Regions from separate parts of the Moritella sp. 5 genome, predicted to be linked through region 2. Evidence: predicted binding sites of a transcription regulator. Region 2 holds the regulator's gene; each other region holds the start of a gene.
What was found. Region 2 encodes sigma-54, which starts transcription at its own class of promoters, with help from an activator protein. Its sites were predicted from a motif close to GTTGGCACGNNNNTNGNNT; they were not measured.
Positions count from the first base shown of each region.

Region 1: the regulator sigma-54 is predicted to act here: its motif matches at 4,831-4,849, upstream of HWV01_RS18565 (PEP-CTERM sorting domain-containing protein).
Region 3: the regulator sigma-54 is predicted to act here: its motif matches at 6,968-6,986, upstream of HWV01_RS11580 (PEP-CTERM sorting domain-containing protein).

Region 1 is NZ_CP056122.1:4,167,740-4,178,815, reverse strand. Features, by position in the region: gene HWV01_RS18600 (IscS subfamily cysteine desulfurase) at 1-768, shown strand, start outside; gene iscU (Fe-S cluster assembly scaffold IscU) at 821-1,204, shown strand; gene iscA (iron-sulfur cluster assembly protein IscA) at 1,214-1,537, shown strand; gene hscB (co-chaperone HscB) at 1,607-2,125, shown strand; gene hscA (Fe-S protein assembly chaperone HscA) at 2,156-4,015, shown strand; gene fdx (ISC system 2Fe-2S type ferredoxin) at 4,019-4,357, shown strand; gene iscX (Fe-S cluster assembly protein IscX) at 4,471-4,668, shown strand; gene HWV01_RS18565 (PEP-CTERM sorting domain-containing protein) at 4,894-5,595, shown strand; gene HWV01_RS18560 (PEP-CTERM sorting domain-containing protein) at 6,083-6,793, shown strand; gene pepB (aminopeptidase PepB) at 7,063-8,361, shown strand; gene fadE (acyl-CoA dehydrogenase FadE) at 8,487-11,003, opposite strand.
Region 2 is NZ_CP056122.1:235,390-246,465, reverse strand. Features, by position in the region: gene murA (UDP-N-acetylglucosamine 1-carboxyvinyltransferase) at 1-866, opposite strand, end outside; gene HWV01_RS01160 (BolA family protein) at 878-1,135, opposite strand; gene HWV01_RS01155 (calcium/sodium antiporter) at 1,461-2,429, shown strand; gene HWV01_RS01150 (KpsF/GutQ family sugar-phosphate isomerase) at 2,485-3,456, shown strand; gene kdsC (3-deoxy-manno-octulosonate-8-phosphatase KdsC) at 3,458-4,006, shown strand; gene lptC (LPS export ABC transporter periplasmic protein LptC) at 4,003-4,563, shown strand; gene lptA (lipopolysaccharide transport periplasmic protein LptA) at 4,586-5,047, shown strand; gene lptB (LPS export ABC transporter ATP-binding protein) at 5,063-5,788, shown strand; gene HWV01_RS01125 (RNA polymerase factor sigma-54) at 5,838-7,355, shown strand; gene hpf (ribosome hibernation promoting factor) at 7,387-7,674, shown strand; gene rapZ (RNase adapter RapZ) at 7,817-8,680, shown strand; gene mgtE (magnesium transporter) at 8,830-10,188, shown strand; gene pmbA (metalloprotease PmbA) at 10,293-11,076, opposite strand, start outside.
Region 3 is NZ_CP056122.1:2,551,469-2,562,544, reverse strand. Features, by position in the region: gene HWV01_RS11610 (cell division protein ZapC domain-containing protein) at 1-41, shown strand, start outside; gene rlmKL (bifunctional 23S rRNA (guanine(2069)-N(7))-methyltransferase RlmK/23S rRNA (guanine(2445)-N(2))-methyltransferase RlmL) at 195-2,327, shown strand; gene HWV01_RS11600 (glutaredoxin family protein) at 2,327-2,563, shown strand; gene HWV01_RS11595 (ABC transporter ATP-binding protein) at 2,730-4,640, shown strand; gene HWV01_RS11590 (DUF3466 family protein) at 4,656-6,404, shown strand; gene rmf (ribosome modulation factor) at 6,560-6,736, shown strand; gene HWV01_RS11580 (PEP-CTERM sorting domain-containing protein) at 7,068-7,937, shown strand; gene HWV01_RS11575 (hypothetical protein) at 8,152-8,571, opposite strand; gene HWV01_RS11570 (glutathione binding-like protein) at 8,763-9,050, opposite strand; gene HWV01_RS22510 (PAS domain-containing methyl-accepting chemotaxis protein) at 9,465-10,754, shown strand.

The sequences.
Region 1 (11,076 bases), 1.1 Mb from region 2:
ATCATGCACGTGAATAACGAAATCGGTGCGATTAATGATATTGCTGCATTGGGTGAACTTTGTCGTTCTAAGAAAGTCTTATTCCATGTAGATGCTGCGCAAAGTGCGGGCAAATTACCAATCGATTTCTCTGAACTAAAAGTAGATATGTTATCGGTATCGGCACATAAAATTTATGGTCCTAAAGGTATTGGTGCATTATACGTTCAACGTAAACCTCGTATCCGCCTAGAAGCACAAATGCACGGTGGCGGCCATGAACGTGGTATGCGTAGTGGTACATTACCAACTCACCAAATCGTGGGTATGGGTGAAGCTTTCCGCATTGCTAAAGAAGAAATGCAAAAAGATAATGACCATGCTGAAGCATTACGTAAACGTTTCTGGGCTGGTATTGCAGGTATCGAAGAAGTATATCTAAATGGTCATGCTGAACAACGTATCGTAAGTAACTTGAACGTAAGCTTCAACTTTGTTGAAGGTGAGTCATTGATGATGGCACTGAAAGATCTTGCGGTTTCTTCAGGCTCTGCTTGTACATCTGCAAGTTTAGAACCGTCTTATGTACTACGTGCATTAGGTCTAAACGATGAAATGGCACACAGCTCAATTCGTTTCTCATTCGGCCGTTTTACGACTGAAGAAGAAGTGGATTATGCAACCAGCATCATTGAAGAAAATATCAGTAAACTACGTGAAATGTCACCTCTATGGGAGATGTTTAAAGATGGTATCGATTTAAGTACTATTGAGTGGGATCACCACTAATCGTTTACCCTTGTTTCACGAAGATTTATATTTAGTTTGAAGGAGTTATATCATGGCTTATAGCGAAAAAGTAATCGATCATTATGAAAATCCACGTAACGTAGGTTCATTTGATAAAAATGATCCATCTATCGCAACTGGTATGGTAGGCGCACCGGCGTGTGGCGACGTAATGAAGTTACAACTTAAAATTAATGATGACGGCATTATCGAAGATGCTAAATTCAAAACTTATGGTTGTGGTTCAGCGATCGCATCAAGCTCACTTGTTACCGAATGGGTAAAAGGCAAGAGTATTGAACAAGCGGGCGAAATCACCAATATGACTATTGCTGAAGAGCTAGAATTACCACCAGTGAAAATTCACTGCTCAATTCTTGCTGAAGATGCAATTAAAGCTGCAATTGATGATTACAAAAAGAAAAAAGTGTCTTAGGAGCTAAATATGGCAGTTACCTTATCAGACTCTGCAGCAGCGCGTGTTGCTAGCTACCTTGATAAACGTGGTAAAGGTGCCGGTTTACGCCTAGGTGTGAAAACATCTGGTTGCTCTGGCCTGGCTTATGTTCTTGAGTTTGTTGACGCTATTGACGAGAACGACGAAGTTTTTGTTGAAAAAGGCGTTACCGTTATCGTGGATAAAAAAAGCCTCGTTTATCTTGACGGGATCGAGTTAGATTTCGTTAAAGAAGGCCTTAATGAAGGGTTTGAATTTAACAATCCCAACCTGAAAGGCGAATGCGGTTGCGGTGAAAGCTTCAACGTATAATATTGATAAACCCAAATAACCTCGTTGTTTGGGTTTTGTTTATTTAATCTATTCAGTAAAGGTCGTCAGATGAACCATTTTGAGCTATTTGGTTTACCCGTTAATTTTGAACTAGATAATGCCAGTTTAGCAATAACATATCGAGAATTACAACGCACACTACATCCGGATAATTTTGCCAATAACAGTGAGCGCGAGCGTTTATTAGCGGTGCAAAAATCATCACAAGTTAATGATGCTTATTCAATTCTTAAGTCGCCAATTCAACGTGCTGAATATATCCTTGCCGTTTGTCATGAAGATATCCGTGGTGAACAACAAACATTGCAAGACCCAATGTTTCTTATGCAGCAGATGGAACAACACGAGCGTCTTGAAGAAATTCCGCATTCAGCTGATCCTGAGCAAGAAATTGCAGACTTTGATGATGAATTAACATTATCGATTAAAGCGTACCTGCAAGAATTTAATAAATTAATCAGCGCTGAGCATTATAACGACGCGGCAAATGTAGTGCGTAAATTAAAGTTTGTCTGCAAACTGCAAACACAATTAAGTACACTTGAAGATAGTTTACTTGATTATTAATCAAATAATTTAAATTTAAGAACCTAAAACATGGCATTACTTCAAATTGCTGAACCGGGACAAACGGCAGCACCTCATGAGCATAAACTTGCTGTTGGTATCGATCTAGGTACAACGAATTCATTAGTGGCAAGCGTCCGTAGTGGCAGTGCTGAAACGTTAGTTGATAAGACTGGTCGAGATATTTTACCGTCAGTGGTTCATTATACTACAGATTCAGTTGTGGTTGGTGACGACGCAGCACAACAAGCGATAACCGATCCAGAAAATACCATTTCTTCGGTAAAGCGTTTGATGGGCAAAGCATTCACTGATATTAATACTACGCGTATTCCTAATGTACTTGTTGAGTCGGCATCGGGCCAACCGTTAATTAAGACGGTGGCTGGTGAACTTAATCCAGTACAAGTATCTGCAGAAATTCTAAAAGCATTAGCAGCACGTGCAACTGAGACACTTGCAGGTGAACTTAATGGTGTAGTTATCACGGTACCCGCCTATTTTGATGATGCACAACGTCAAGGCACGAAAGACGCTGCAAATATTGCAGGGTTAAATGTTTTACGATTATTAAATGAACCAACGGCTGCCGCGATCGCGTATGGTTTAGATGCTGGCCAAGAAGGTATTATTGCGGTTTATGATCTGGGTGGCGGTACGTTTGATATATCTATTTTACGCTTAAATAAAGGCGTATTCGAAGTGCTTGCAACAGGCGGTGATTCTGCACTGGGTGGTGATGATTTCGATCATTTAGTTGCGGACTGGATCAGTGCTGAAGCTGGACTTGTGAGTGAGCAGTCGTTAGCGATGCAACGCCTACTACTAACGGAAGCCAAACATGCGAAACAAGCACTAACAGATAACGATAGTGTTGAGATTAACATTGCATTAGAAGCGGTTAGTTGGCAGGGCATATTAAGCCGATCAACATTTGAAGATCTTATTCAGCCATTGGTCAAACGTACTTTATTAGCATGTCGTCGTTCGTTAAAAGACGCTGATATCAGTAAAGACGATGTACTTGAAGTCGTTATGGTCGGCGGTTCCACACGTGTACCATTAGTACGTGAAAAAGTAGGTGAGTTCTTTGCACAAGAGCCACTGACAAGTATCAATCCAGATAAGGTTGTTGCAATTGGTGCTGCGATTCAGGCCGATGTATTAGTTGGTAACAAACCTGATTCAGACCTGTTATTACTAGACGTAACACCATTGTCACTGGGTCTTGAAACTATGGGGAACCTAGTTGAAAAAGTGATACCACGTAATACCACTATTCCAGTCGCACGCGCTCAAGAGTTTACCACGTTTAAAGATGGTCAAACTGCAATGACAATCCACGTGTTGCAAGGCGAGCGTGAATTGGTTGATGATTGCCGTTCATTAGCGCGTTTCTCGTTAACAGGTATTCCACCAATGGCGGCGGGTGCTGCGCATATTCGCGTTACCTTCCAAGTTGATGCGGATGGGTTGTTAAGTGTATCCGCGATGGAAAAATCATCGGGTGTATCTGCTTCTATCCAAGTTAAACCGTCGTATGGATTAAGTGATAATGAAGTGGCTAACATGCTTAAAGATTCAATGACATATGCGAAAGAAGATGTAACTGCGCGCATGCTAGCTGAACAGCAGCTAGAAGCGGATCGTGTAATGGAAAGCCTGATCGTTGCCTTACAACAAGACGGTAAAGCCTTGTTGTCAGATGTAGAGCAAACAGCCATTGAAAACGCGATCCAAGTACTTTATAAGATCCGTCAAGGTAGCGACAGAGATGCGATTGAAAAAGAAATTGAAACAGTCGATAAATTAACACAAGATTTTGCTGCTCGTCGTATGGATGCATCAATCCGTAAAGCGTTGCAGGGTCAGTCGGTAGATAAGGTCTAAGAAATGCCAAAAGTTATATTTTTACCCCATGAAGAGTTATGCCCGGAAGGTCTATCTGTAGACGTTGAGAAAGGTGAAACGATCCTTGATGTTGCTCTTCGCAATAGAATCATCATTGAACATGCTTGTGAGAAATCATGTGCCTGTACGACTTGTCATGTGATTGTACGTGAAGGCTTTGATTCATTAAAAGAAAGTGATGAACTTGAAGATGACATGTTAGATAAAGCATGGGGTTTAGAACCAGACTCTCGCTTAGGTTGCCAAGCGATCGTAGAAGATGAAGATTTGGTTGTAGAGATCCCTAAATACACGATCAACATGGTATCTGAAAGCCATTAATTGATTGTGCAGCTAAGGCGTCTTTACCCTACACATAAATAGCGTAAGCAAACTAAACTGAAAGTAACAGTGCAGCCTATTTGTTGCTGCACATATCTTTTAGGGAGGTTTTTATGGCATTAGCGTGGTCGGATAGTACAGAGATTGCCATTACATTAGCTGAAAATTATCCAGAGCAAGATCCACAGCAAGTCCGGTTTACAGACTTGCGTCGGATGATATTAGGGTTGGACGATTTTACCGATGATCCTAATCATTGTGGTGAAAGAGTACTTGAAGCCGTGATGCTTGCTTGGATTGATGAATATTAACAATTTAATTGTTAATAGGTAATCGTTAATACAGAATAAGCCCATAATTAGTATATGCTGATTATGGGCTTTTTTTTAATTTTGAAGCGTTGATTTTTTTTACACATTGTTATATTTCAACTGCCCGTCAAGTTTAGTGCATTGTATTTAAATGCTTTTTTTTATGGCACGGTAAATGCTTATATAGAATATGCACAGATGGCATAACTTAATAGGAATTGAAATATGAAATTGATACCTAAATTAATTTTAACCTCCAGCCTAATTTTATCGGCTAACCAAGTAAGTGCGACTACAATTTCTGCAACCTTAAACTCTTGGGAAAATGGTTGGACTGAGGGGGTTCTATATACTGCTCCAAGTAGTTATGGATACTCATCGGCAGGATTATTTAATTTCACCAATAATACGACACAGTCAGACTTTTTAGCTTTTTGTCTTGAGGTCCATGAGCCAATTGATATCGGTGATACAGCAGACTTTACTATTTACGCTGCCACAGACCCAGAACCTTTTGGAACAGGAGCTGAAGTGGCTGAATACATAGGTCGCCTCTATACAAACAAATATGCCAGTGTTTCTGATGCAAGCACAGCAGCAGCCTTCCAGATTGCACTTTGGGAAATAGTGCATGAAGACTACAATACATATGGCTTCGACTTACACACTGGTGACTTTCAGTTGGTACAAGCATTCCCTGGCGGTGCAAATATTGCAGCAGGCTATCTTAACTCCTTAGATTCGTGGACAAATAACGTTGTTGTTGATGTCTATCGTAACGCTGGAATCCAAGATCTATTACAAGTATATCCAGAGCCGCCCCCTATTCCTGTAAATGAACCAGCCAGTTTATCGTTATTTGGATTTGGATTATTAGGGTTAGCATCAATGCTTCGACGCAAAATCACTTATAAATCTAATGATTAACCTCAGATTGGTTTAGCCATCGCCATTAACCTATTTTCTGAATTGATTATGTTAAGCGATGGTTTTTTTAGTTTTAAGGAAATAAGCAATTAAGCCACCAACGGATCTTTCAGGTAGAGAACCGATCGTTTCCAGCGCTGTTACAGCTAGCCCCATAACTGCCATCTACAATCTTTATTCTTTCAAACTAGCTCCTCTATGTGTGGAACTACTCCCATACCAAGCTCGTTTTCATCTAAGTCAACTAATGTCAGAACAGTAGATCCTTCGCCGCATGAGATGGAACGCGTTCATATTAATAGCGAATTTATGCAAGTCAAAAACAAGGATAAGTATTAAAAAAATTTATTTTAAAGTGTTGATTTTTTTTACACCTATCATGTTTAAACTACCTCTTTACATTTAACGTGTTGTATTTAAGTTGTTTTTTTTATGGCACGACAAATGCTTTAGAGAGTATGTATTTATATATAATAGGAATTGAAATATGAAATTGATACATAAATTAATTTTAACCTTCAGCCTAATTTTATCGGCTAACCAAGTAAGTGCGACTACAATTTCTGCAACCTTAAACTCTTGGGAAAATGGTTGGAGTGAGGGGGTTCTATATTCTCTTAGTGGTGTTGGGGGAGGTGGGGGGTTCTCATCTGCAGGGTTGTTTAACTTCACGAATAATACGACAGGAACTGATTTTTTAGCTTTTTGTATTGAGTTGAATGAGCCAATTAGTTTTGGTGATACGGCTGATTACACTCTCCACCCAGCCACGGACCCCGAACCTTTTGGAACAGGGCCAGCAGTGGCTGAATATATAGGCCGCCTCTATACAAACCAATATGCCGGTATTTCAGATGCAACCACTGCTGCAGCCTTCCAGATTGCACTTTGGGAAATTGTGCATGAAGACTACAATACAAATGGTTTTGATCTAGGTGCTGGTGACTTTATTTTATATCAAATATTCGATACGGGTGTAGACCTTGCGGCAGATTATCTTAACTCTATAGATTCGTGGACAAATGACGTTATTGTTGAGGTCTACCATAACGATGGAGCGCAAGATTTATTACAAGTATATCCAGAACCACCCCCTATTAATGTGAGTGAACCCGCTAGTTTAACGCTATTTGGATTTGGATTATTAGGGTTAACATTAATGCTTAGACGTAAAACTACTTATAAATCTAATGATTAATCTCTTATTTATGTTAAGCGATAGCTTTTTTAGTTTAAGGAAATAAGCAATTAAGCCACCAACGGATCTTTCAGGTAGAGAATCGATCGTTTCCAGCGCTGTTACAGCTAGCCCCATAACTGCCACCTACAATCTTTATTCTTTTAAACTAGCTCCTCTAATGGGCGGAATAATAAAACGATTTACAAATATTTATGATACATAACCAAACAAACCATAAAAGTATTGTTATAGTAATCGTATTATCGTGTCTATATTAAGGATATTTAATGAAGGATTTCATGAGCGTTGAGCTAACGCTTGCTCCCGCGGAAAATTTTTGGGGTAATAATGCATTAGTGAGCTTCGATGCTGGTGTCGCCTCTATTCACCTCGGTGATAATAGTGCCGATTACCCATTACAAGTACAACGTGCGGCACGTAAACTATCTAATCAAGGGATAGGTAAAGTGACCTTAAAGGGTGAATTATGGGATACTGAATTACGTATTGCATTTGATCAAGGTTATTACACAGCAAAAGAAAATCAGCAAGCTTGTTTTGGTTTAGAGCAAGCGAGCAGTATTGAAAAGAAAGATTTCATTGCATTTCAACAAGCCAGTCATTGGGTGCGTAAAACCATTAATACCGATGCAGAAGAAATGTATCCGATTAAGTTAGCCCAAAGTGCTGCAGACTTATTATTACAATTGGCACCTGAATCGATTACGTACAAGATTATTGCGGGTGAAGAATTATTAACACACGGTTTTACAGGGATTCATACTGTGGGTCGTGGCAGCCAACATCCACCTGCAATGCTGCAATTGGATTTCAATCCAACGGGTAACGCTGATGCGCCTGTGGCGACAGCATTAGTGGGTAAGGGCATTACCTTTGACTCTGGCGGTTACAGTATCAAACCATCAGAACCGATGGCGGCCATGAAGAGTGATATGGGCGGCGCGGCGACATTGACTGGTGCGTTAGCATTAGCAATCAACCAAGGCTTAAATCAACGCGTGCAGTTATTCCTATGCTGTGCAGAAAACATGATCAGCAGCAATGCATTTAAGCTTGGCGATATTATAAAATACAAAAATGATATCACTGTTGAAGTGCTTAATACCGATGCCGAAGGCCGCTTAGTGCTAGCTGACGGTTTACTTGCAGCAGAAGAAAACTCGCCACAACGTTTGATTGACGCTGCAACATTGACTGGTGCAGCTAAGATGGCACTTGGTCGTGATTATAATGCGGTATTTGGCTTTGATCAGGCTTTTGTTAATTCGTTGTTGGCGAATGCGAAAGCTGAAAATGAGTTTGCTTGGCAACTACCGCTAGAAAAGTGGCATCAACAACAATTACCGTCAAGCTTTGCCGATATGGCTAATATCCATGCTGGTGAAGGACGCGCTGGGGCATCTACCGCTGCTGCATTCTTATCGCGTTTTGTGCGTGAAGATGGACAAGGTTGGTTACATTTAGATTTAGCGGGTTCGTATCAAAAAGCGGCCAATGATTTATGGGCAACAGGTGGGAAAGGCCATGGTATTCGTACTTTGGCTAAAACGCTATTAGACGCTTAGGCAATACAGGTTAGGTAATAGATCACTACAGTAATTTGTGGTGAATAAAAAATCCCACTGTCATCAATGATCACAGTGGGATTTTTGTTGATAACGATGAATTGTTACCGGCTATGAAATAAAGACTAAGCTATAGCTTCCGTTTTTACTTTTTTATTTTTCGTTGGTTTCGCTGTGCCATTTGCACGTGCACGCCAGTCACCATTTAGTTGGTTAACTAACGATTTATCTGCTGCAAGTACTTCAGGGTCAAAGTCATCAACGTTAATTGTACGTAAACGACCAACTTCAGCTTCTTTCAGTAGTTCCGCTTCATCTGCTGTTATTTGCTTGTTAGCCAGTGCTTCGTCAGCAAATTTGTCTAGATAGATAAATGGTAGTTTAACGCCATTCTCTTTACAAACACGGATGAAGATAGGCTCAGCAACGATTATGTCTCTCAAGGCTTTCTCTTGTAGACCCACAGGGTTACCTTCTTCTTCAGTAAGGTACATGTCTATCGCTAGACGGCTACGCGCTTCAGAAGGAACTTGTAGTAAACCTGCAACAATATGGTCTAACGTGTCAGTAGGGCGTGATAGACGCGTACCTGCTGGTAATACCATTGCACGAAGTGCGATACCTACAACACGAACAGGGAAATTACGTAATAATTCATCAATTGCTTGTTCAGCTTTAAATAATGAATCTTGTAGTGCCCAATGAACGAATGGTAAATCATCTTTTTGACGACCTTCATCTTCAAAACGTTTTAGCGTTGCAGATGATAAGTACAGTTGACTTAATATATCCCCAAGACGTGCTGATACTCGTTCTTTACGTTTAAGCTCACCACCGAGTACACCCATCGCTACATCAGATAGAAAGGCTAAGTTGGCACTTAAACGGTTCATCTGTTGGTAGTATTGTGCAGTTTCATCTTTAAATGGAGCTGCAGAACCTTTACCGTTAGTAATGCCCATTACAAATGAACGGAAGAAGTTAGACATTGCAAAGCCGATATGACCGAATAACGCGGCATCAAAGTCTTGTAGACCTTTCTTATGATCTTCAAGTGCTGCAGCATTCAGTTCTGGTAATACGAACGGATGGCAACGGATTGCACCTTGACCATAAATGATCAGGTTACGTGTTAAAATGTTTGCACCTTCAACCGTAATTGCAACTGGTGCCGCTTGGTAACCACGACCTGCCAAGTTGTTTGGACCAAGACAGATACCTTTACCACCAGAGATGTCCATTGCATCGATTGCACATTTCTGAGCACGGTCTGTTAAATGCATTTTAATAATCGCAGTAATTACAGATGGTTTCTCACCTAAATCAATTGCACTTGTTGTTAGTGTTGATGCTGCGCCCATAAGGTAAGCATTACCACCAATTCGTGCTAGTGGCTCTTCGATACCTTCCATTTTACCTATCGCAACTTTAAATTGACGACGGATAGCAGTGTAAGAACCCATGCCTAATGCTGCTAGCTTAACTGCACCAGCAGAACAAGAAGGAAGGGTAATACCACGACCAACAGACAGACATTCAACCAGCATACGCCAGCCTTGACCAGCCATTTCCGGACCACCAATAATGTAATCTAATGGTACGAATACTTCGTTACCTTTAGTTGGACCATTTTGGAATGGTAAGTTAAGTGGGAAATGACGACGACCAGTTTCAACACCTGGGATATCCGTAGGGATAAGCGCACAAGTAATACCGATATCTTCTTTATCACCAAGTAGACCATCTGGGTCGCGTAATTTAATCGCAAGACCAAGTACAGTCGCTACAGGTGCAAGCGTAATATAACGTTTGTTCCAAGTCAGTTTCATACCGAGAACTTCTTTACCCTCGAATTCGCCTTTACATACGATACCGAAATCAGGGATAGCGCCTGCATCAGAACCGGCTTCAGGGCTTGTTAGTGCGAAACATGGAATTTCATCACCAGAGGCAAGACGAGGAAGGTAGTAATCTTGTTGCGCTTTAGTACCATAGTGCTGTAATAATTCACCAGGCCCTAATGAGTTAGGTACGCCAACTGTACTCGCCATTACTGCGCTTGAGCCAGTTAATTTTTGTAGTACCATTGATTGTGCTAATGCAGAGAATTCTAGACCACCGTATTTTTTCTTGATGATCATGGCGAAGAAACCTTTAGTCTTAAGGAATTCCCATAATTCTGGAGGTAAGTCTGCACGATTATGCGTGATATCAAACTCATCAGCCATGCGACATGCTTCTTCAACGGGACCGTCAAGGAAAGCTCGCTCTTCAGCTGTTAACGCTGGCGCTGGCACATTGTGCAGTTTTTCCCAATTTGGTTTACCGCTGAATAGGTCTGCATCCCACCAAGTTGTACCGGCTTCTAATGCTTCAGTCTCTGTTTGAGACATTTCAGGCATAATTTTACGGAAGCCTTTTAAAATAGGCGCTGTTAAATAGCCTTGACGAATACTGGTGATATTTAATGGTATCGCAATTACAGCTGTTATTATCCAAATAGCGAATGGAACATCACCGAAATATGAAACGGCTGCAAGTGCAACAAAAAACGCACCGGTAAAAGCAGTTAATGATGCTCTTTGGTAAGATAATGTACCAAATATCGCCACTAAGGCTAATAGTGAAATTGTGGTTGCCATGATTTTCTCCTTTCATTAAGCAACTAAATAGCAAAGTCAGAGGTCAGACCAGAACGCTGGTTTGAGTATTAGT
Region 2 (11,076 bases):
CGGCCTTGCATATCAAGCGTGATCCAATCATCACCAGTTTCAACCGTAGCTCCCGCTTCTTCAAGCTTTAGCAATACAGCATCCAGTAATGAAGGGTCTGTTTTATGGCATTTAATTTTACCACCAGTGACAGCCGCAGCAACAAGGAAAGTACCCGTTTCGATACGATCAGGTTGCACTGTATATGTACCACCATGAAGCGCTTCAACACCTTCAATGGTTAATACGTCAGAACCAATACCACTAATCTTAGCACCAAGTGAATTCAAGAAGTTAGCTAAATCAACCACTTCAGGTTCTCTTGCTGCATTCTCAATAGAGGTTATCCCGTCAGCAAGTACTGCTGCCATTAATAGATTTTCAGTGCCTGTTACGCTGACCATATCCATTAAGATACGCGCACCTTTTAAACGACCATCAACGCGGGCTTTAATGTAGCCTTCTTCAACGCGAATGTCCGCTTGCATCATCTCTAAACCATGAATATGTAGATTCACAGGACGAGCGCCGATTGCACAACCACCCGGTAAAGACACATCAGCAGTCGAAAATTTAGCCGTCAAAGGACCTAATGCTAAGATCGATGCTCGCATCGTTTTAACTAATTCATAAGGGGCTTTTTGACAGTTCACAGAGCCTGCAGTAATAACAACATCACCTTCTGCGTTGCGTTCAGCCTGTGCACCAAGCTCACGTAACAATTGCAGCGTGGTCTTAATATCTCTTAATTCAGGAACATTCTTAAGAGTGATCGTTTCATCACTTAGCAATGTGGCAAATAAAATCGGCAGTGCAGCATTTTTAGCACCCGAAATAGTCACATCGCCATTTAACTGACAAGGACCTTTAATTAAAAACTTATCCATTCTAATCCAGCCTAAGAAGGTAATATGAATTTACGTTCGCGAATCCATTCTTCAGGTGTGTATGCCTTGATGGATAACGCATGAATACTATTTGATGCAATCTGCTCTTTTAATGGTGCATAAATAGCTTGTTGTTTTTTTACACGGTTCATACCGACAAACATCTCGGCGACAGCGATAACTTCATAATGGCTACCTTCACCTTTAACGTGTAATTCCTGGAACGTGTACTCATTCTCCAGCAATGTTTGTAATTCTTTAATATCCATAATACTTAAATCCTATGATGTCGCCATTCTAAGCGTAGTTAAAACCGTACATGCCGCTAGCGTTATTGTAATAGACCCTTAACTGCACGTTTAGTTTTAAGTGAATGGCAATCTAGCTGAAAGAATTGCGCTTAAAACTAAAGTATTAAAATAGCCCAGTATTCTAAAAGTAATCGGTATAATACACAATCATAAAAGCATAACTATGTGAGGATTTTTCCCCTTCAATCCTGAATACTAAACAAGATTTAACAATTTACCTTTTCTTTCAGTGCAAAAAGACCGAAAATAGTGTTCTTATTTATTCAATTTTTAAACTGTGCCGATGTTAACTACAAATATTATTATTTTAATTCTTGGATTTATTGGCCTGGTAATCAGTGCCGATAAATTCGTCTATGGTGCCGCAGGACTAGCGAGAAACTTAGGTATTTCACCACTGGTTATTGGCCTGACAATTGTCGCGATGGGTTCGTCCGCGCCAGAAATGATGGTCGCTGTATCGGCATCACTTAATGGTTCACCGAACACTGCTATTGGTAATGCGATTGGTTCTAACATTACCAACATCACCTTAGTATTAGGTATCACCGCGTTAATAAAACCATTACTCGTAGGCTCAGCAACTATCCGTCGTGAGATCCCGATGGTATTAATTACCACACTACTGGCGGGTGTTGTGCTATGGGATTTAAAACTGGAAATGTACGAAGGCGTGATTTTATTATTACTCTTCTTCATTACTATCATCACCTTAACTATCCTAGCATTAAAACGTCCAAGTAATGATCCGCTTATCCAAGAACATAGTGATGAAGTACCTGAAGGTGTGCCAACCTGGAAAGCGGTTGCTTGGTTAGTCTTCGGCATGATTGCATTACCTGTCAGTTCACATTTTCTTGTAGATTCAGCCGTTGTTATTGCACAGTATTTTGGCATGAGTGATTTAGTGATCGGCCTAACTATTATTGCTATTGGTACTAGCTTACCAGAACTCGCCGCATCCGTAACTGGAGTACTCAAAGGTGAAGATGATCTTGCTATTGGTAATATCATTGGTTCTAATATATTCAATATCTTAGCTGTATTATCACTACCAGGTATTTTAGCTCCTGGCATGATTGACCCGGCGATTATTAGCCGTGATTTCTATTATATGCTTGGCGCAACTGTGTTAATGCTGGTGATGGCAATGGGCTTTAGAGGCCGTCCAGGACGTATTACGCGTGTTGAAGGTGCCATTTTACTCGCTGGTTTTGTAGCGTATCAATTCATTGTATTTAGTAGCATTTAACAACGCTTAATATTTTAAGCTAAATATTAAACAGTATTTTCATTAGGGAATAACCATGTCGAGTCAGTTTAACTATTGCCAAAGCGCGCTTAATGTCATTAACACGGAAGCATCAGCGATCTCTCAATTAAGCCAATATATTGATGCCACGTTTACCGCGACTTGTGAATTATTAATCGAATGTAAAGGTAAAGTCATTGTAACTGGCATGGGTAAATCAGGGCATATAGCCAATAAAATTGCCGCGACATTAGCCAGTACCGGAACCCCTTCATTCTTTGTGCATCCAGCCGAAGCAAGCCATGGTGATCTTGGCATGATTGAACGTGGTGATGTGGTTATTGCGTTATCTAATTCAGGTGAATCAGATGAAATTTTAGCGGTATACCCAGTGCTTAAACGTTTAAGTATTCCCATTATTGCGATGACAAGTAATGCTAATTCAACCATGGCGCGCGAAGCAAAAATTAGTTTATGTATTAAAGTTGATAAAGAAGCTTGCCCACTGGGATTAGCACCTACATCGAGTACGACTGCAAGCCTGGTGATGGGTGATGCTATTGCGGTAGCCTTACTTGAAGCAAAAGGGTTTACCGCTGATGATTTTGCACTGTCTCATCCAGGCGGTAGCTTAGGCAGAAAATTATTATTACGTATTTCAGACATTATGCATAAAGGTAACGACGTACCAAACGTACAACAAACCGAGACGATCTCTGACGCGCTATTAGAAGTATCTCGCAAAGGGCTTGGTATGACGGCTGTTAATGACGGGACTAAGCTGGTTGGTATTTTCACGGATGGTGATTTACGCCGTATCCTTGATGCACGTATAGATATTCACCAAACCCCAATCAGTGAAGTAATGACACAAAGATGTGTTACTATTAATGAACATATCTTGGCTGCAGAAGCCCTTGCCGTCATGGAAAACAAAAAAGTTAACGGCTTAATTGTCGTCAATGAACAACAAGAGCCCGTCGGCGCCTTCAACATGCATGACTTACTACGCGCAGGTGTACTATAAAATGATCAATACATTATACGGTCCGATTCCACAAGACATCTTAACCAAAGCAAAAACATTAGAACTACTCATTTGTGATATAGATGGCGTTTTTTCTGACGGCCGCGTATACATGGGTAACGACGGTGAAGAACTAAAAGCCTTTCACACTCGCGATGGTTTTGGCGTAAAATCACTCCTTAATGCCGATATCGAAGTTGCTGTGATCACTGGCCGTCAATCCACAATTGTTGCTAACCGTATGCAAGGTTTAGGTGTTAAACATATCTATCAAGGCCAAGACAACAAAGTGATCGCATTTAATATGCTGCTCGAAGAACTAAAAATATCGCCAGAGCATGTGGCTTATATTGGTGATGACGTCATTGATTTACCGGTAATGAATCTTTGTGGACTCAGTGTTGCCGTTGCCGATGCCCACCCGCTTGTTAAAAAAAGTGCCGACTTTAGCACTTCAATTCGAGGTGGCTTTGGTGCAGTAAGAGAATTAGCAGATCTAATCCTATTGGCTAAGGGGATCTTAGAGCAAGCACAGGGCACCTCTGTATGAGTCGTCAAAACATGGGGATTGTGATTCTCTTTCTTTGTGCACTTGGTATTTGGCGTTTTTTTTCGCCTGATGGCGAGTCTACAACGGCACCGTCAACCCAATATCAGCCTGATTTCACCGCTCAAGTTCTACGTAGCGTTGAGTTTAGTATTGAAGGAAAAATTATACGTCGCACTTTTGCAGATAGCATGGAGCATTATGGTGAGTTAGGCATGACAATGTTTACTAACCCCGTTATTATTATTTATGATGAAAATGCGCAAGCGACATGGAAGATCAAAGCGAAAGAAGGTAACTTCAGTAGTGACGATGTAGCAACACTACGAAACGATGTTGTCATCAAAAATATGAAAAAAAGTGATTATATTGATGTCATTACTACCAGTTATTTACAATTAGAACTTGCCGAAAATTTGGTGCATAGCGATCAGTTAATTACCATTTCAGGGGACTTATTTCATCAAACAGGTGTCGGACTTGAAGGTGATTTAAAGCAAGAATACATGACTATCCTTAAGCAAGTTGAAGCGATTTATACTAATGATGAAAAAATATAAAGTTTTACTATTAACATTATTCATGAGTAATTCAGCACTCGCGCTAGAGTCTGATTTTCAAGAAGATGTTACCGTAACTTCCAAGCGTCAAGAAGTTTTCATTAAAGAGAACCGAGTAATCTTTTATGATAGTGTAGTGGTTACCCAAGGCACGATATTAATTCATGCCGATAAACTCACGGTCTTAAGCACTGGCGAAAAAGGCACTGAAATCATGATTGCCACAGGTAGTCCAGCCACGTTTTATCAAGAGCTTGATGACGGTAAAAAGATTAATACCGAGTCAGAAGAGATCCGTTATGAGCTTGGCAAAAAACGCTTAACCTTGTCAAAAAATGCACATTTACGCCAAGCTGATAGCGAAGTTAAAAGTGAAAAAATTATCTACCAAATTGACAAACAAGAAATGATAGCCGAAAGCGGCAATCATGAATCCGATCGCGTGATCACTATTTTCACTCCTGAAGACAACAAAACTAATTAGAGTAGATGAATTCATATGGCACGTTTAAAAGTATCACACTTAGCAAAAAGTTATAACAAACGAAAAGTTGTGTCAGATGTGAGTCTCGAAGTTGAGTCAGGCCAAATTGTTGGTTTACTCGGGCCTAATGGCGCAGGTAAAACCACCACCTTTTATATGGTAGTTGGCTTGGTTAAACGAGATCATGGACAAATCTTCATTGATGACCAAGAATTAACACATGAGCCAATGCACATTCGTGCACAACAAGGTATTGGTTACTTACCCCAAGAAGCGTCTATTTTTCGTCGTTTATCGGTAACGAAAAATATCATGGCAATCTTAGAGTTACGAACTGAACTCACCCGTTTCGAACGTGAAGAAAAGTTAGAAGAATTATTAGAAGAGTTCCATATCACCCATATTCGCGATAGTTTAGGTATGAGCTTATCGGGTGGTGAGCGCCGCCGTGTTGAGATTGCTCGCGCGCTCGCGGCAGATCCAAAGTTTATTTTATTAGATGAACCTTTTGCTGGCGTTGATCCAATCTCGGTAGGTGATATTAAAAAAATTATTCAGCATCTGCGCGATCGTGGTTTAGGGGTATTAATTACCGACCATAACGTACGTGAAACACTCGATGTATGTGAACACTCTTATATTGTGAGCCATGGACACTTGATCGCATCTGGTACTTCTGAAGAGATTTTATCCAACGAAAAAGTAAAAGAAGTATACCTAGGTGATCAATTCCGACTATAGTTTGATATTGATACGTTACCGCATTTAAGGAAGAGAGAGTAGTCGTTAGATGAAGCCATCATTACAACTTCGTATGAGTCAATCTCTGGCAATGACGCCACAGTTACAACAAGCGATTCGATTATTACAATTATCGACCTTGGAGTTACAGCAAGAGATTCAAGAAGCATTAGACAGTAATCCGCTACTGGAACAAGAAGATCCCAACACAGCTCAACCAAACGATGCAGAAAGTAGTGATGGACATAATTCAGATAATAACGACACCGTTACCGATGCCAGCCAAATAGAAGTTAGTGATGCGCTAGCCAGTGAAGCCATGCCAGATGAATTACCTAATGACAGTAATTGGGATGATGTCTACACCCCTCAAATACAGACTCACAGCAGTGCGGGCAGCAGTATTGATGGTTTAGACCAAGTCTATCAAGGTGAGACCAGCGAAGGCTTATACGAGCATCTCATGTGGCAAATGGAATTAACCCCATTTTCTGACACCGATCGTGCTATTGCAGTTGCGATTATTGATGGCATTGATGATCATGGTTACCTTAATCAGACTTGTGAAGATATCCTGTCTAGCGTCAATAACGGTCACCAAGAACTTAGCGACAGCAGTAACGAAAATAGTGAAGAGCAAGTTGAATTAGACGAAATAGAAGCAGTATTAAAGCGTATTCAACATTTCGATCCCATCGGCGTTGCAGCGCGTTCATTACAAGAATGTTTATTGATCCAACTTCAGCATTTACCTAAAAACACACCTTGGTTAACAGAATGTCAGCAAATAATTCAGTCTCACATGGATTTATTAGGCAATCGCGACTACCGTCAATTAAGCCGTAAGACAAAATTAAAAGAACCACAGCTTAAAGAGATCATGCAATTAATTCAGAGTCTAGAACCCAGACCTGGCAATGTTATTGATCAGACTGAAGGGCTTTATGTAATTCCCGATGTTTTAGTAAAGAAAAAAAATAATCAGTGGGTAGTCGAGTTAAATCCTGACATTGTGCCAAGATTAAAAGTGAACAATGAATATTCAAACTTGTCGACAAGCAATCGTAATAGCAGCGATGGGCAGTTTATTCGAACGCATGTACAAGAAGCTAAATGGTTTATTAAAAGCTTAGATAGCCGTAATGAAACCTTACTAAAAGTAACGAAAAGTATTGTTCAACGACAAATTGATTTTTTTGAATATGGCGATGAAGCCATGAAACCTATGGTTTTAAATGATGTTGCCGAAGAAGTGGAAATGCACGAGTCAACCATTTCACGGGTAACAACGCAGAAGTTTATGCATACACCACGTGGTATTTTTGAACTTAAGTTTTTCTTTTCAAGCCATGTAAGTACTGACAATGGCGGAGAATGTTCATCAACTGCTATTCGAGCATTAATAAAAAAATTGGTCGCGGCAGAAAATGTCATTAAACCATTAAGTGACAGCAAGATTGCTGATTTACTTGCTGATCAAGGTATCAAAGTGGCTAGACGTACGATTGCAAAATATCGGGAGGCACTAAGTATACCACCGTCTAATCAGCGTAAAAGCCTATTATAAGGCTAATCCAACCTTCATAGGGGAGACATATATGCAAATTAATTTAACCGGTAGACATGTAAACATTACAGACTCACTGAAAGATTATGTTGATAGCAAGTTTTCCAAATTAGAACGGCATTTTGATCATATAAACAATATCCATGTGATTTTAAATGTCGAAAAATTACTTCAAATTGCAGAAGCAAAAATACATTTAAATGGGGGGGAGATCTTTGCCGTGCATGAACACAATGACATGTATGCCGCAATTGATGGCTTACTGGATAAGCTCGATCGCCAAGTGATTAAGCATAAAGAGAAGTTGATTCGTCATTAATTTTAATCTCGCCACAGATAACCTAAAGGAAAACCACTTTTTCCTTTAGGTATTAATGCTTCTGACATAATTAAAACATATCATATCCAAATCAATTGCGGGATAATGAACCCATTATTTTATATCGCTGTGAGGATAAAAGATGAAATTAATAATAGTCAGCGGCCAGTCAGGATCTGGTAAATCAATTGCATTACGCGTGCTTGAAGATCTAGGCTACTATTGCGTAGATAACCTACCAGTAAAATTACTACCACAACTGCTAAAAGCCTTAAATGACCAAACCGAAAAAGTGGCAGTGAGTATTGATGTCCGTAACTTACCGACAGAAAAAAAAGAATTAAACGACATAATTACAGAGTTAAGAACGAGCACCGATCTGACTAGTTTATTTCTTGATACTAACCAGTCAGTCCTTATCAAGCGTTATAGTGAAACCAGACGCCTTCATCCATTAACAAAAGATGAGCTATCTCTATCACAAGCGATTGAAATAGAAAAAAAACGATTAAGCCCTTTAGCGTTACTTGCTGATTTAAAAATCGATACTACTGAACTCAATATTCATGAACTCAGTGAACAGATTAAAGAACGTATTTTAGGAAAAAAAAACAACCAACTTGTCTTAGTATTTCAATCATTTGGTTTTAAACATGGTCTACCTATGGATGCCGATTATGTATTTGATGTCCGTTTTCTACCAAATCCCCATTGGATCCCAGAATTAAAACCTTACACAGGTCTTGATGAACCCGTCATTAAATACCTGAGCCAACAGCCTGATGTCATGAGCTTTTCACAACAGATTGAAAACTTACTCACGACTTGGTTGCCAATGTTAGAAAAAAATAACCGCAGTTATGTCACCGTTGCTATCGGTTGTACAGGCGGCCAACATCGCTCGGTATTCATTGCTGAACAATTAGCAAAGAGCTTTAAACTACAAAGTCGTGTAGTGCAAACTCGCCATCAAACCTTAGAAAAAAATAAACATAAAATTATCTAGGTACTCATTTGCAATGGCGTTAACGATCTATACAGTTAATTATTTTACTTTATTGTTAATGCTGATTATAAATACAGATTAAGCTAGAATTACGCAGCACCTGCAAGCAAGGTCTTGCAGAAGAAGAATAATAAGAATGGGGACGACATATGCCAGAAAAGATGGAGCATGACTGCACACACCTACGTTTAAGCGAAGTGAACGAAGCACTTGATAGTGGTATGTTCATTCACGTTAAACGAATGCTCTACCAAACGCCCCCTTGTGATATTGCGTTATTACTGGAATCATCGCCACCAGCAGGCCGTAAAGTACTGTGGCGTTTGACCGACTCTGAAATGCAAGGTGAAATCCTTGACGAACTTAATGAAGATGCCAAGACCAGTATTCTTAAACTGATGGATACGGAGTCCCTTGTCGCTGCGACAGAAGGGCTCGATACTGATGATTTAGCCAATATTCTCCGTAGCCTACCAGACAGTATCTATCAAGAAGTTATCACCCAAATGGATACCCAAGATCGTCAGCGTTTAGAAACAGCGATGGCGTATCCAGAAGACACTGCTGGCAGTATCATGGACACAGATACCATTACTTTAAGACCAGATGTGACTGTCGATGTGATCTTACGTTATATCCGTTTACGCGGTGAATTACCCGATGCTACAGATACTTTATACGTGGTTGATACAGATGATCGCTTAATTGGCGATGTGCCCTTAGCCATGTTATTAACAACAGATCCAAACAGTGTGATTAGCACCATTATGGATCGCGAAGCAGAAACCTTACCTGCCCATATGGATACCTCAGAGGTTGCCAAGCTGTTTGAACGTCATGACTGGATCTCTGCACCAGTACTTGATGACTCAGGTAAACTGCTCGGACGTATTACCATCGATGACGTGGTTGATATTATTCGTGAAAATGCCGAGCATGACATGATGGGTATGGCCGGTATGGATGACGATGAAGATACCTTCGCGCCAGTAATACAAAGTACCAAACGTCGAACACTCTGGCTTGGGGTTAATTTAATTGCCGCGCTGACTGCTGCATCCGTATCTAACATGTTTGAAGCGACCTTAGAACAACTCGCTACACTTGCTATTTTAATGACCATTGTGCCAAGCATGGGCGGTATTGCCGGTAATCAAACCCTCGCATTGGTTATTCGTGGCATGGCAGTTGGTCATATTAATGACGACAATAGCCGTTGGTTAATTGGTAAAGAAGCCATGGTTGGCGCACTGAACGGGGCTATCTGGGCAATATCTATTGCAATCATAGTATCATTATGGAAAGGCGATCCATCTCTGGGGCTGATCATTGGTGGCGCCATGTTTATCAACATGGCGATGGGCGGGCTTGCTGGCGTGGTCATTCCACTGGCAATGAAGAAATACAATATCGATCCTGCCTTAGCTGGCGGCATGGCACTCACTACCGTTACCGATGTCGTCGGTCTATTTGCCTTCTTAGGCATGGCAACACTCGTCTACGGTTAACCTTTTTAACGAAAGCAGAGTTCAGAAAGTAAAGTTAATAGCCTATAACGTAAAAAGCCTGTGTCATCATAACACAGGCTTTTTCACTTAAACCTAGAGGGATATTAGTTACCTGCAATCTGCATTGATTCTAATAGTGTAGAGCCCATTAGAATACTGCTACGAACATCAATATCGTTACCGACTGCAACAATATTTTTGAACATATCCGTTAAATTACCTGCGATCGTGATCTCGTGTACTGGATACTGCAGCTCACCATTCTCAACCCAGAAACCTGAGGCGCCACGGCTATAATCACCCGTTACAATATTCACACCCTGCCCCATGAGTTCAGTCACCAATAAACCAGTGCCCATTTGACGACACAATTGACCTAATGTTTCGCCTTTACCTGTGACATTCCAGTTATGGATACCACCAGCATGGCCAGTTGTTTGCATACCCAATTTACGACCGCTGTAGCTGGTTAATAGGTAGCTCTTTAAAATGCCTTGTTCTACAACATTTAAATCTTTAGTTCGCACACCTTCAGCATCATACATAGATGAGGCTAAACCACCTTTAATATGCGGACGTTCTTGGATGTTTAACCAGTCAGGGAAAATTTGTTCGCCTAACTTATCTAATAAGAATGATGACTTACGGTATAAGCTACCACCACTAATACCCATTACCAGCTGACCCATTAAGCTACTTGCAACATCATGATGAAAAATAACCGGTACATTACAGGTATCGATTTTACGCGCTCCTAAACGGTCTACAGTACGATTAACCGCTTCGATAGCAACTTGCTCTGGTGTCCACAATTTACTTGCGTCACGCGCCATTGAATAGCCGTAATCACGTTCCATTGCGCCGTCTTGCTCTGCAATCAATACCGAA
Region 3 (11,076 bases), 2.3 Mb from region 2:
TAGCAGATGATTCTTTTTCCTACGTTCAGATCATGGCATAGCATAATCTATCAATAATCCCCCGTTTATCTAATAATTTCCCTAACATTACTATGCGACTATAATGCTGCGTGGTACAATTCGCACCCATTAATAATCACATTCCTTACTTTCTTTCTACTAGAAAGTATCTCGAAATAATATAGGCTTTCAAATTGACTACAATCAACACTTATTTTGCTTCTTCTCCGAAGGGATTGGAACTTCTACTTAAAGAAGAGCTAATTGAACTTGGCGCACAGGATTGCCGTGAAACCATGGCTGGTGTTTCATTTAAATCGACTCAATTAACAGCGTATAAAATTTGTTTGTGGAGCCGCTTAGCATCTCGAGTGACCTTGCAATTAAAAACATTCAAAATCTTCGATGTATTAGACCTATACCTTGCGGTATCAGGCATGCATTGGGAAAAAATATTCGATCTTGATAAAACTTTTGCCGTCTCTTGTTCTGGTACCAATGACAGTATTCGCGATACACAGTTTGGTGCGTTGAAAGTTAAAGATGGTATTGTTGACCGCTTCACGAAAAGTATGAGCGACCGTCCAAATGTCGCTAAAAATGATCCTGATGTACGTATTCACCTACACATTCGTCGTGAAGAAGCGACGCTTTCTCTTGATCTATGTGGTAATGGTTTACATCAACGTGGTTACCGTCAAGGTACAGGTGCGGCACCGCTAAAAGAAAATCTAGCGGCTGCTATTATCAAACGTAGTGGTTATACGGATGGTCTACTTGTCGATCCTATGTGTGGTTCTGCAACATTACTTATTGAAGCTGCATTAATGGCATTAAAAGTACCGGCTGGTATTTTACGTTCACGTTATTGCTTCCAACAACTGAACGATTTCGATCAATCAGGTTGGGAAGAACTGGTTGCACAAGCTAAATACCAAGCACGTAAAAATATTGCGAACAGCGATCTTAAAGTATACGGTTTTGATAAAAGCTGGCGTGTACTTGACCAAGCAAGAGCCAACGTACGTGCAGCAGGCCTAGAACACATTATTGAATTAGAAACTGGTGACGCTAAAAACCTCGTTAACGATTTCACCAGCGAAGGTACATTAATTTGTAACCCTCCATATGGTGAACGTATGGGTGAACAACCTGAACTTATCGTGTTACACCAAGTATTAGGTGAACGTCTGAAGAGTGAATTCTCGGGCTGGAATGTTGCATTCTTCTCATCAAACCCAGATTTACTCTCTCGCTTAGGCATGCGTGCAAATAAACAATACAAATTGTTCAACGGTTCATTAGAGTGTTTCCTTAAGCTTTACCAAATATCATCGATTGCGCGTCAAGCCAAAGCACACGTTGAAACACAAATGACCCCAGGTTTTGCCGAAGACTTCCGTAACCGTTTAAAGAAAAATATCAAACAGTTAACTAAGTGGGCGAAAAAAGAACAAGTTAACTGCTACCGCATCTATGATGCAGATTTACCTGAATACAATGCTGCTATCGATTTATACGGTGATTGGATTGTTGTACAAGAATATAAAGCACCGAAAGACGTACCAGAGCAAAAAGCCAAACAACGTATCATGGATATTGTTGCTGTTACGCTTGATGTGACTCAAATTGATCCGAACAAGCTTGTATTGAAAGTTCGCCAAAAACAAAAAGGCAGTAACCAATACGAAAAAATACAACAAGTTAAGTCAGTGTTTACGGTAAGTGAATATGGTGCTCAATTTGAAGTGAACATGAAAGATTATTTAGATACGGGTCTGTTTATCGATCACCGTTTAACACGTCGTATGATTGGCGAAATGAGTGCGGGTAAACGTTTCTTAAATCTATTCTCATATACAGGCAGTGCAAGTGTTCACGCTATTTTAGGTGGGGCAGAATCATCAGTTACTGTTGATATGTCGAATACTTACCTTGATTGGGCAAAACGTAACTTTGCATTAAACAACATCAGCATGCGTAAGCACGAAGTTGTACAAGCAGACTGTCTAGCTTGGTTAGCACGTTGTGAAGATAAATTTGACCTTATTTTTATTGATCCTCCAACATTCTCAAACTCAAAGCGTATGGAAGACAGCTTCGATGTAGAACGTGATCACATACAACTGTTTACTTGGTTAGAGAATATTCTATCTGCACGTGGTGAAATTGTTTTCTCTAACAATAAACGTAACTTTAAGCTAGATTTTGAAGGACTCGAAAAACTGGGTCTTAAAGCAACCAATATTACTGAAAAAAATCGTTCTAAAGATTTCGCGCGTAACAAAAACATCAGTAACTGTTGGCTTGTTGAACGAGTAGCATAATGACTAAATACGCGTTCTATACCACAGAAGGTTGCCACTTATGTGAACAAGCTTGGGAATTGGTGACAGCTCAACACTTGGTCAGTGAAATGACACAAGTAGAGATCATCCATGATGAAGATGACATCGCCCGTTATGGTATTCGTATTCCTGTTATTAAGAACAAGGTGACTGATAAAGAAATTGGTTGGCCATTTGATTCTGAAGAATTGGCTGACTTTATCGCACAAGACTAATTTACGTGACTTTATCCGAGTGGATTCTCAATTACAGGTTAATTGTTAACGCTCGGATTTTTTCTATTTTACAACTTTATGTTAGAATCTATCTAACTGCTTGTTTCAACATTACCTATAATGGTTTTATTTTTGAAACAATTGAATTTTATATTGAGGAATTATCGTGGCTGTTATCACGTTACAAAATGCATGTTTAGCCTTTGGCGACTTACCATTATTAAACCATGCCGATGCTGTATTTGAACGAAAAGAACGTGTTTGTCTTGTAGGCCGTAATGGTGCAGGTAAATCGACAATGATGAAAGTTATTGGCGGCGAAATTCAACTTGACGATGGTGTCCTTAGAATTGAACAAGATGCAGTTGTTTCTCGTTTAGAGCAAGATCCACCAAAAGTAAGCGGCGTGACAATCTTTGATTTTGTTGCGGGTGGTCTAGCGGACATCGGTCAAGTACTAAAAGATTACCATCACCAAGCGATCCTTGTCGGTGAAGATTACAGTGAAAAAGCATTAAACAAATTGATGCGTCTACAAGAAGAACTTGATAACCGTAATGGTTGGGAGTTTGAGCAAAACATTGAACAAGTACTTACGCGTTTAGATTTAGAAGCTGACATGTTACTTGATGATTTATCAGGTGGTTGGTTACGTCGCGCAGCATTAGCGCGCGCACTAGCAAGTAAACCAGATATCCTATTACTTGATGAACCAACGAACCACTTGGATATTGAATCTATCCTTTGGTTAGAAGAGTTCTTAAAAGATTTCGCCGGTACAATCATTTTCGTAAGCCATGATAGAAGTTTCATTCGTTCTATGGCAACGCGTATTATTGATATTGACCGCGGTAACTTAATGTCTTTCCCTGGTAACTATGATGAATACCTAGTAGGTAAAGAAGAAGCATTACGTGTAGAAGATGAACAAAATGCATTATTTGACAAGCGCCTAGCGCAAGAAGAAGTATGGATCCGTCAAGGTGTTAAAGCACGTCGTACACGTAATGAAGGTCGCGTTAAAGCACTTAAAGAAATGCGTAACGAACGTAGCGAACGATTGAACGTACAAGGTAAAGCGAAAATTACCGTTGATGAAACATCACGCTCAGGTAAACGTATCTTTGAAGGCGAAGACGTATTCTACGCTTACGAAAACAAGAAAATCGTTAACGACTTTACCTTTAACATTATGCGTGGCGATAAAATTGCATTCGTTGGTCCAAACGGTTGTGGTAAGAGTACATTAATCAAGTTATTGCTTGAAGAATTACAACCACAAGCAGGTATCATCAAATGTGGCACTAAGTTAGAAGTGTCTTACTTCGATCAACATCGTACAGAACTCGATCTTGAAAAAACAGTAATAGACAATTTAGCTGACGGTAAACAAGAAGTTGTAGTAAATGGCAAACCGCGTCATGCACTCGGTTATTTACAAGACTTCTTATTCCACCCACAACGTGCACGTACACCAGTTAAAGTACTGTCTGGTGGCGAACGTAACCGTCTGTTGTTAGCAAAACTATTCCTAAAACCATCTAATCTTTTGATTATGGATGAACCAACCAATGATTTAGATATCGAAACATTGGAACTTTTAGAAGAATTACTTGCCAATTATCAGGGTACGTTATTATTAGTAAGCCATGACCGTAACTTTATTGATAACACAGTAGAAAGTTGCTGGATGTTTGATGGTGAAGGTAACATCACTAACTTTGTTGGTGGTTACCATGATGCTAAGAATCAACAAGCAAATACGCAATCTATGTCAGCAAAGCCAAAGGTAAAATCTGAGGTAGTTGAAAAGCCAGTAAAACAAGAAAAACCAGTTAAGGCTGTTAAAACAAAGAAACTGCCTTATAACATTCAAGTTGAACTTGATAAACTGCCTGCAAAAATGGAACAACTTGAAGCACTAGTTGAAACTTTGCAAGCTGAAATTAATCAACCTGATTTCTTTAATAAGCCTGCTGACGAAACAAAAGCAATGCTTGAACATCTTGCGAGTAAAGAGCAAGAACTAGAGACTGCATTTGCGCGTTGGGAAGAGCTTGAAGAAATGAAAGGCTAAGGAAATCTAAACATAATGCTTTTAAAAAAGACTAAGCTAGCAGGGATTATTAGTCTCGTATTGTGTACAACTGCGGTGGCTTCAACCACCGCTATTGTTGTAGACAGCAGTGGTGCTCACGACTTTGGTCCATATGTGTCAGCAATGGACACGTCAAGTGCTGCTACTGGTACGATGACCAGCGCGACGTACACTCAGAAATATGCACAACAATTTTCATACGATATTGGTGCGCCTTGGACATATAACGAATATTGCGTTTCTGATTCTGATGTGTGTAAGATGTTCTGGAATGGGTCAAAGGCAGATAATAGTGATGGCCTATTCGTTTGGCGTCGTAATATCTTAAATACCTATGGCGATTACAATGGTTCTTATGAATCAGAAACGACGAGCTCAGTAAACACAATTGAAGTGCCTCCAGCAAGTTTACCCCTATCACGTAAAGTCACGGCGTTAGATGGCGCAGTGGAAGTTGGTTATGGGACTTCAGCAGGCAAGATTGTTCGACGTGGTTATTATGGTAAAACACCGCTTGTACCAGAGTTTACTGAAAATGGCGGTTTTAGTTCTGCGTATGATGCCGCAAATGTCAAAGTTAAAAACAGCGAACATTCGGTTGAGTTCGAAAAGAAACTGATTGTTGGTCAAGCAAGTGTACAGTGGTCAAACGCTAATGATACTGGTCGTTTTAATCGCTGTTTTAACTCAGCAGTTAATGATAGCAGAGCAGATTATGATCAACTATATAATTGTCCTGGCTTTGATCTACAAGCAAGCTTTTGGGATGAAAAAGGCACTACTGCTTCATACCTTACTGGTAAAAGGAATTGGTTAAGTGCAGGTAGCAGCGCAACATTTATTGCTAATGCTTATGCGATTAACACATCAGGCTTTGCCGTTGGTTTTTCTACGCAACAGATTTACGAATCGACAAGTGGTGGTCGTGCTCGTGCAACCATATTTAAGCCAACTGTTGAATCCAAAGATGCGCTTTCTTATGCGATGACTGAAATCACAAAGCCTAAAACGGATGCGGGTAGTGATTATAATAGCGTAATTCGCGATACCGTTGCGATTGATATTACAGATACTGTTTATGCCTCAGCTAGTTCATCATTTGCTATTGCAGATGGTACAAATAGTGACTCTCAAGCATTCATCGTTGTTGGCAACCGTACCTATAACCAGCCTCAAAACAGAAGTTATGCAACTGAGTTTTTTACTTATGATGTAAAAACACAAGAAACACGTTACCCATTCATGGCCAACCCTATTAAAGGTGCGAGTTCACAGGTGAGTAAAATCAATAATGACGGTATCGTTGTTGGTTGGCGTGATGATCGAGGGGAAAAATCACCAACAGCAGAAGGTTCTCCACGTTTTCAAAGTGCATTTATCTATGACTACAAAACTAAAAAATCAGCATATTTAGATGATTTATATTGTCAAGGTATCGATGACAGTGATGTTAAATACAGATTTTCTAACGCGATCAGTATTAGTGATCCTGACGTCAATGGAAATGTAGTTGTCGTGTCTAATGCTTTCGATTATAAGAACATTGATAACTATAAGAATAGGCTCGGGTCTACTCCTGTTGTATTAACGATGACAATCACTGCGGATGAATTGGCTAATATGTCCACGACATCACAGTGCCCTATCAAAGCTAAAGAAGAATATTCGCGCAGTGGTGGTAGTATGAGTTGGTTCATATTGTTACCTACTATGTTGCTTTTGTTTCGTCGTTTTAAACGTTAAACGTTAAACGTTAAATATTACGCTTTGTTTCATAAAGCCGCAGTAATTTCATTACTGCGGCTTTTTTATTTGATTTGTCGATTATCTTAACCTATTACTTAATAGAGGCTTGGAAAGTCTCAAGTTTAAGTTAAACATTTTTTGAGGAATCTAGAATGAAGAGACAGAAACGAGATCGTTTGGAAAGAGCATATTCGAAAGGTTATCAAGCTGGAACAGCAGGTAGGTCGAATGAAGTTTGTCCATTTCAAAGCGCAGATTCGCGAGGTCAGTGGTTAGGTGGTTGGCGTGAAGCACAAGAGATCCGAAGTACAGGGCTCTTCATAAAATAATAAACACATAGTAAACACAAAGAAACCCCGTTGGCCCCTGCTAACGGGGTTTTTCTGTTTAATAGCGCCGTTATATCTTTAAATCACTCATTACATTTTCTATCCAGCACCATCGAGGATAACAAATTAAGTATTCAAATAGAGTGTCGATAAGATTTACAATTAATAAATATTTAGATAGGAAAAAACATTAGATAAATCTATTGCGTTGTTTAATTTAACAAAAAAATAATAGGCACACCATTTGCTTTAGGATAGTAGCCAACCGCAATTATCGCCACAATATTTACGAAAAGTGGCTATAAAAAGCGGATTTACCTAGGAGCGTGAAATGAAACATATACTCTGTAAATCATTATTAGCGAGTACTATACTCGTAACCACATCTGCTTATGCAGTGCCTGTGGACCTTGATTTTTCAAACCCATATAACGTTAACTTTGATAAGACTATTTATTGGGATACCGGTCATCTGGCAACCTCAGATGCGGTTGTTCACTATACAAATGTAGGTATGAGTGGCGGTAGCACTATTGATGCTAAGGTTACTGCTACAGTGTTTGGTGATTATGTGTCTGATTGGCAGGCACCAAATTATTCGAATACAAGCGGTGCTGAGCCAAATGGGGATCATGGTTTTCTTTATCGTAGGGATAGCTCATTACCGGGCAATCAAGAAGCAAATGGTGGACTAGAATTTGTTTTTGAATTATTTGATGGTACCGCTGGCCTATCTAATACTTTTACAACTCCAATAATGGCCAATGAATTAAATATTATTGCCTACGATGTTGATGGTGAGTTAGACAATATCGGTAACCAACAAAGTGAAGAGTTACGGGTATTTAAAAGTGATGGCTTAATGTCCTATATCACTGGTACTAACGCGGCAAGTTTAACTGCTACTGATATGGGTGCTACTATTCTGTTTGAAGGTCCGGGTACTAACTTTGCTGAAACTGATACATCAGGTGCTGTTTTATTAACTTATGCCAATACAGATAGTTTTACGTTGCAGTTTGAATCAACGACATATGCGAATATTTCCTCTTTAGATAACCCTATTTTCAGTGCTATTGATGGGGATTTATTTATCCAGTTTACTGGTCCTCCAGTACAAGTTCCTGCACCAATTTCAGTTACATTACTGGGTCTTGGTTTAGTCGGTCTTGGTCTATCAAGAAAAAGAAAAATAGCTTAATGTTATATTTTCAAAATCCCCTGTATCAAGAGGAAGTTATTTTATCTTACGAAAAACATAGCGTTCCAATATCTACAGTATTTCAAAGGAATATTAATAATATATGATTATATGTAGAATTAAAGCTATGATTAATAAAGTAATGGGAGGGTTAGCCTCTCATTACTCCCTTCTAAAATTCAATGGTTAAATAACTAAAATATTTATTCTACTTTTAGTTAGTCATTTTCTTAAACCAATAACTATCCATGCTAGTAACCCAAGTTCCATCTTTTCTTTTAGGTATTACACCAGTCCACATAAGTTCTAACTCTCGGTTGTATGAACCAATAGAGTGTCCACCATATTTCCCTTCAAAAGCTAACACCATAGGTACTTGTCCACTTACACCTGCTTTTCCTTCATAGCAGATTAGTTTATTTTTATGCTCCTGATCTAGAGTGTAACTCACATCAAGGGACACGCAGTTATCTCCACATAAATCGCTAGATGGCGAAATTTTCATCGTGTAGCTATGGGAATTGTCCTGAGACTTCCAGATACCACTTATGTCTTTACATGAGTCGATGTCAGAAGCATAGGCTGTTGATGTTGATAAGCAAAGCAGACTAAGCGAAATTACATTTATTTTCATATGGTTAATTCCATTTTAAAGCCAAAATAACCATGTTACATTTATTGCAGTTTCATTCAACCATGTTTTACTTAAATTGATGTAATTAATGAAATGTTGTGTTGAAAATGGTGCCATAAACTAGATTAATAGACTAATCCTACGCACGTTTATTCCTATTCTGCACTGCGTATAGTTGTAAGTCATAGAATTCATCGAAAATCGCGATATAAGTAATGAAATTTATCTAACTTCGTTTCATTTTTATCGATAAATTCTTGTAACCTTGCAGGCATAGCGTCGGGCCAATCTAGACCATAACCTTTGGGAGTGATTAAAGGCGCTAATAATGATGCCGCGGCTAGATCTGCACGGCTAAAACTATCACCGACTAGAAACTCACGTTGTTGGTATTCGTCATGCAATTTATCAATAGCTTGCTGAATACGGGCTTCTGATTTTTTAGCACCATTTTCATCGATAGCCATTACTTTACGCATTGTAGGTTCGAGCTTCGAAAAAAAGAGCTTAAAAAATAAAGGCCCCCAAAAAGGACCGCCTTGAGTGAAGAAGGGGATTACAATTTTCGGTTCTGCTAATAAAATATGATAACAATAGCGACGAATATGGACTCCAATTTCTACATCACAGTATTTTTCCCATTTTAGTGCTTTTTCTAATAGCTCAGTGTCCTTTGGTGACAGAGACTTTTCAGGATATTCGGCATCTAGATAATTTAAAATAGTGTAAATAATCTAGATGGTTTCATTCTGTATACTAGCAAGTTTTACATATCGAATATAGCTGTAAGTATATGTAAGCAGGTGTAAGGGAGCTTAAGCCGTCGATTTTAATTTAACCTATATTCGCTATACTGGTCATAATTTAATATAGATAATAACTTGAGAGATAGAATGTTTTTTAAGAAAAAGTCACCTGCAATACCGAAGCCTACTTATAACGATGATATTGTCGACTCTATTAATAATTCAGTAGCAGCGATTGAATTTGATAAAAAGGGTAACATAAAAACGGCTAGCCCACTTTTTCTCAAAGCGTTAGGGTATAGTCTTGATGAAATTGAAGGTGAGCATCACCGTATTTTTTGTAGTCAAGAATTTACTACTAGCCATGAATATAGCAATTTTTGGAATGATCTTTCTCGTGGTAAGGCCCTGTCTGGAACGTTCAAGCGCTATAAAAAATCTGGAGATGAAGTTGTTATTGAAGCTACCTATTTCCCTATTATCAAAGATAATGTTGTTGATGGGGTAATGAAAATAGCCAGTGATATCACTATTCAATATAATCAAGCACAGACTCAAAAGGATTTAATTACGGCGCTTAATTGCAGCTTTGCCGTTATTGAGTTCGAGCCGAACGGAACAGTGATAGATGCCAATTCACTTTTCTTGGACACTTTTTCATACACTTTAGACCAAGTAAAAGATTCGCATCATCGCATGTTTTGCTTCGATAGTTTTTATCAAGAACAACCCGACTTTTGGGAAAAACTTTCTAATGGTCATACCTTTTCTGGACGTTTCTTACGAAAAGATATGAATGGGAAAGAAGTATGGATCCAAGCATCGTATAGCCCTGTTTTTGATGCGAATGGCAAGGTATATAAAGTCGTCAAACTTGCATCAGATATAACTTCAGACGTGATGAGGGAATTAGAAATATCAGATGCTGCAAACATTGCATATAGTACTGCAGTCGAAACATCTCAAGTCGCGCTAGAAGGAAGCAAGGTACTTCATGATTCCGTTGAGCTTTCTAACAAGATGTTGGGAAATATAAACTTATCGATACAACAAGTAGAAGAGCTGGGTGTTTTATCTAAAGATGTGTCTGAAATAGTTAAAACCATTAGCGGGATTGCAGCGCAAACGAACCTACTCGCACTTAATGCTGCGATTGAAGCGGCAAGAGCGGGTGAGCAAGGGCGTGGTTTTGCTGTTGTTGCTGATGAGGTCCGCCAGCTAGCCTCTCGCACGTCAGCATCAACTGAAGAAATCAATTTAGTTGTAAGCAAAAATCTTATATTAACGAATGACGTGACAGACTCTATGGTTAAAATTGGTTCTGTAGCAGATGAGACTAATTTAAAAATAACAGAAGTATCTTCTATCATGAATGAAATTTATGAAGGTGCTGAAAGTGTATCAACAGCAGTTAATAGCTTTAAAGATAAGCGTTAATTATTGATACTTGCGTGACCTGTCCTGCTGTCTCAGCTGCGAAAAATGTTGGTTCGCAATGAAGAAAGCAGGGCAGTGAAGGGATTAAGCATAACTCAGTAAGAAAAGAGATGCTGTTTGTTGGATACTATTAACGCCTAAAAATATAATTAAAATTTAACAAACAGCGCATTATGAGTTTATATGGGCTGGCCAACTAACTTGCTTTAAGCTTAATCGATTTGTTACAGTTATTACATTTATAGATACTGCTATAAATTAGTTTTTCAAACCATTTTCTATTCACTTTTACCATTATTGACTTTTTACAGCACTTCATTCT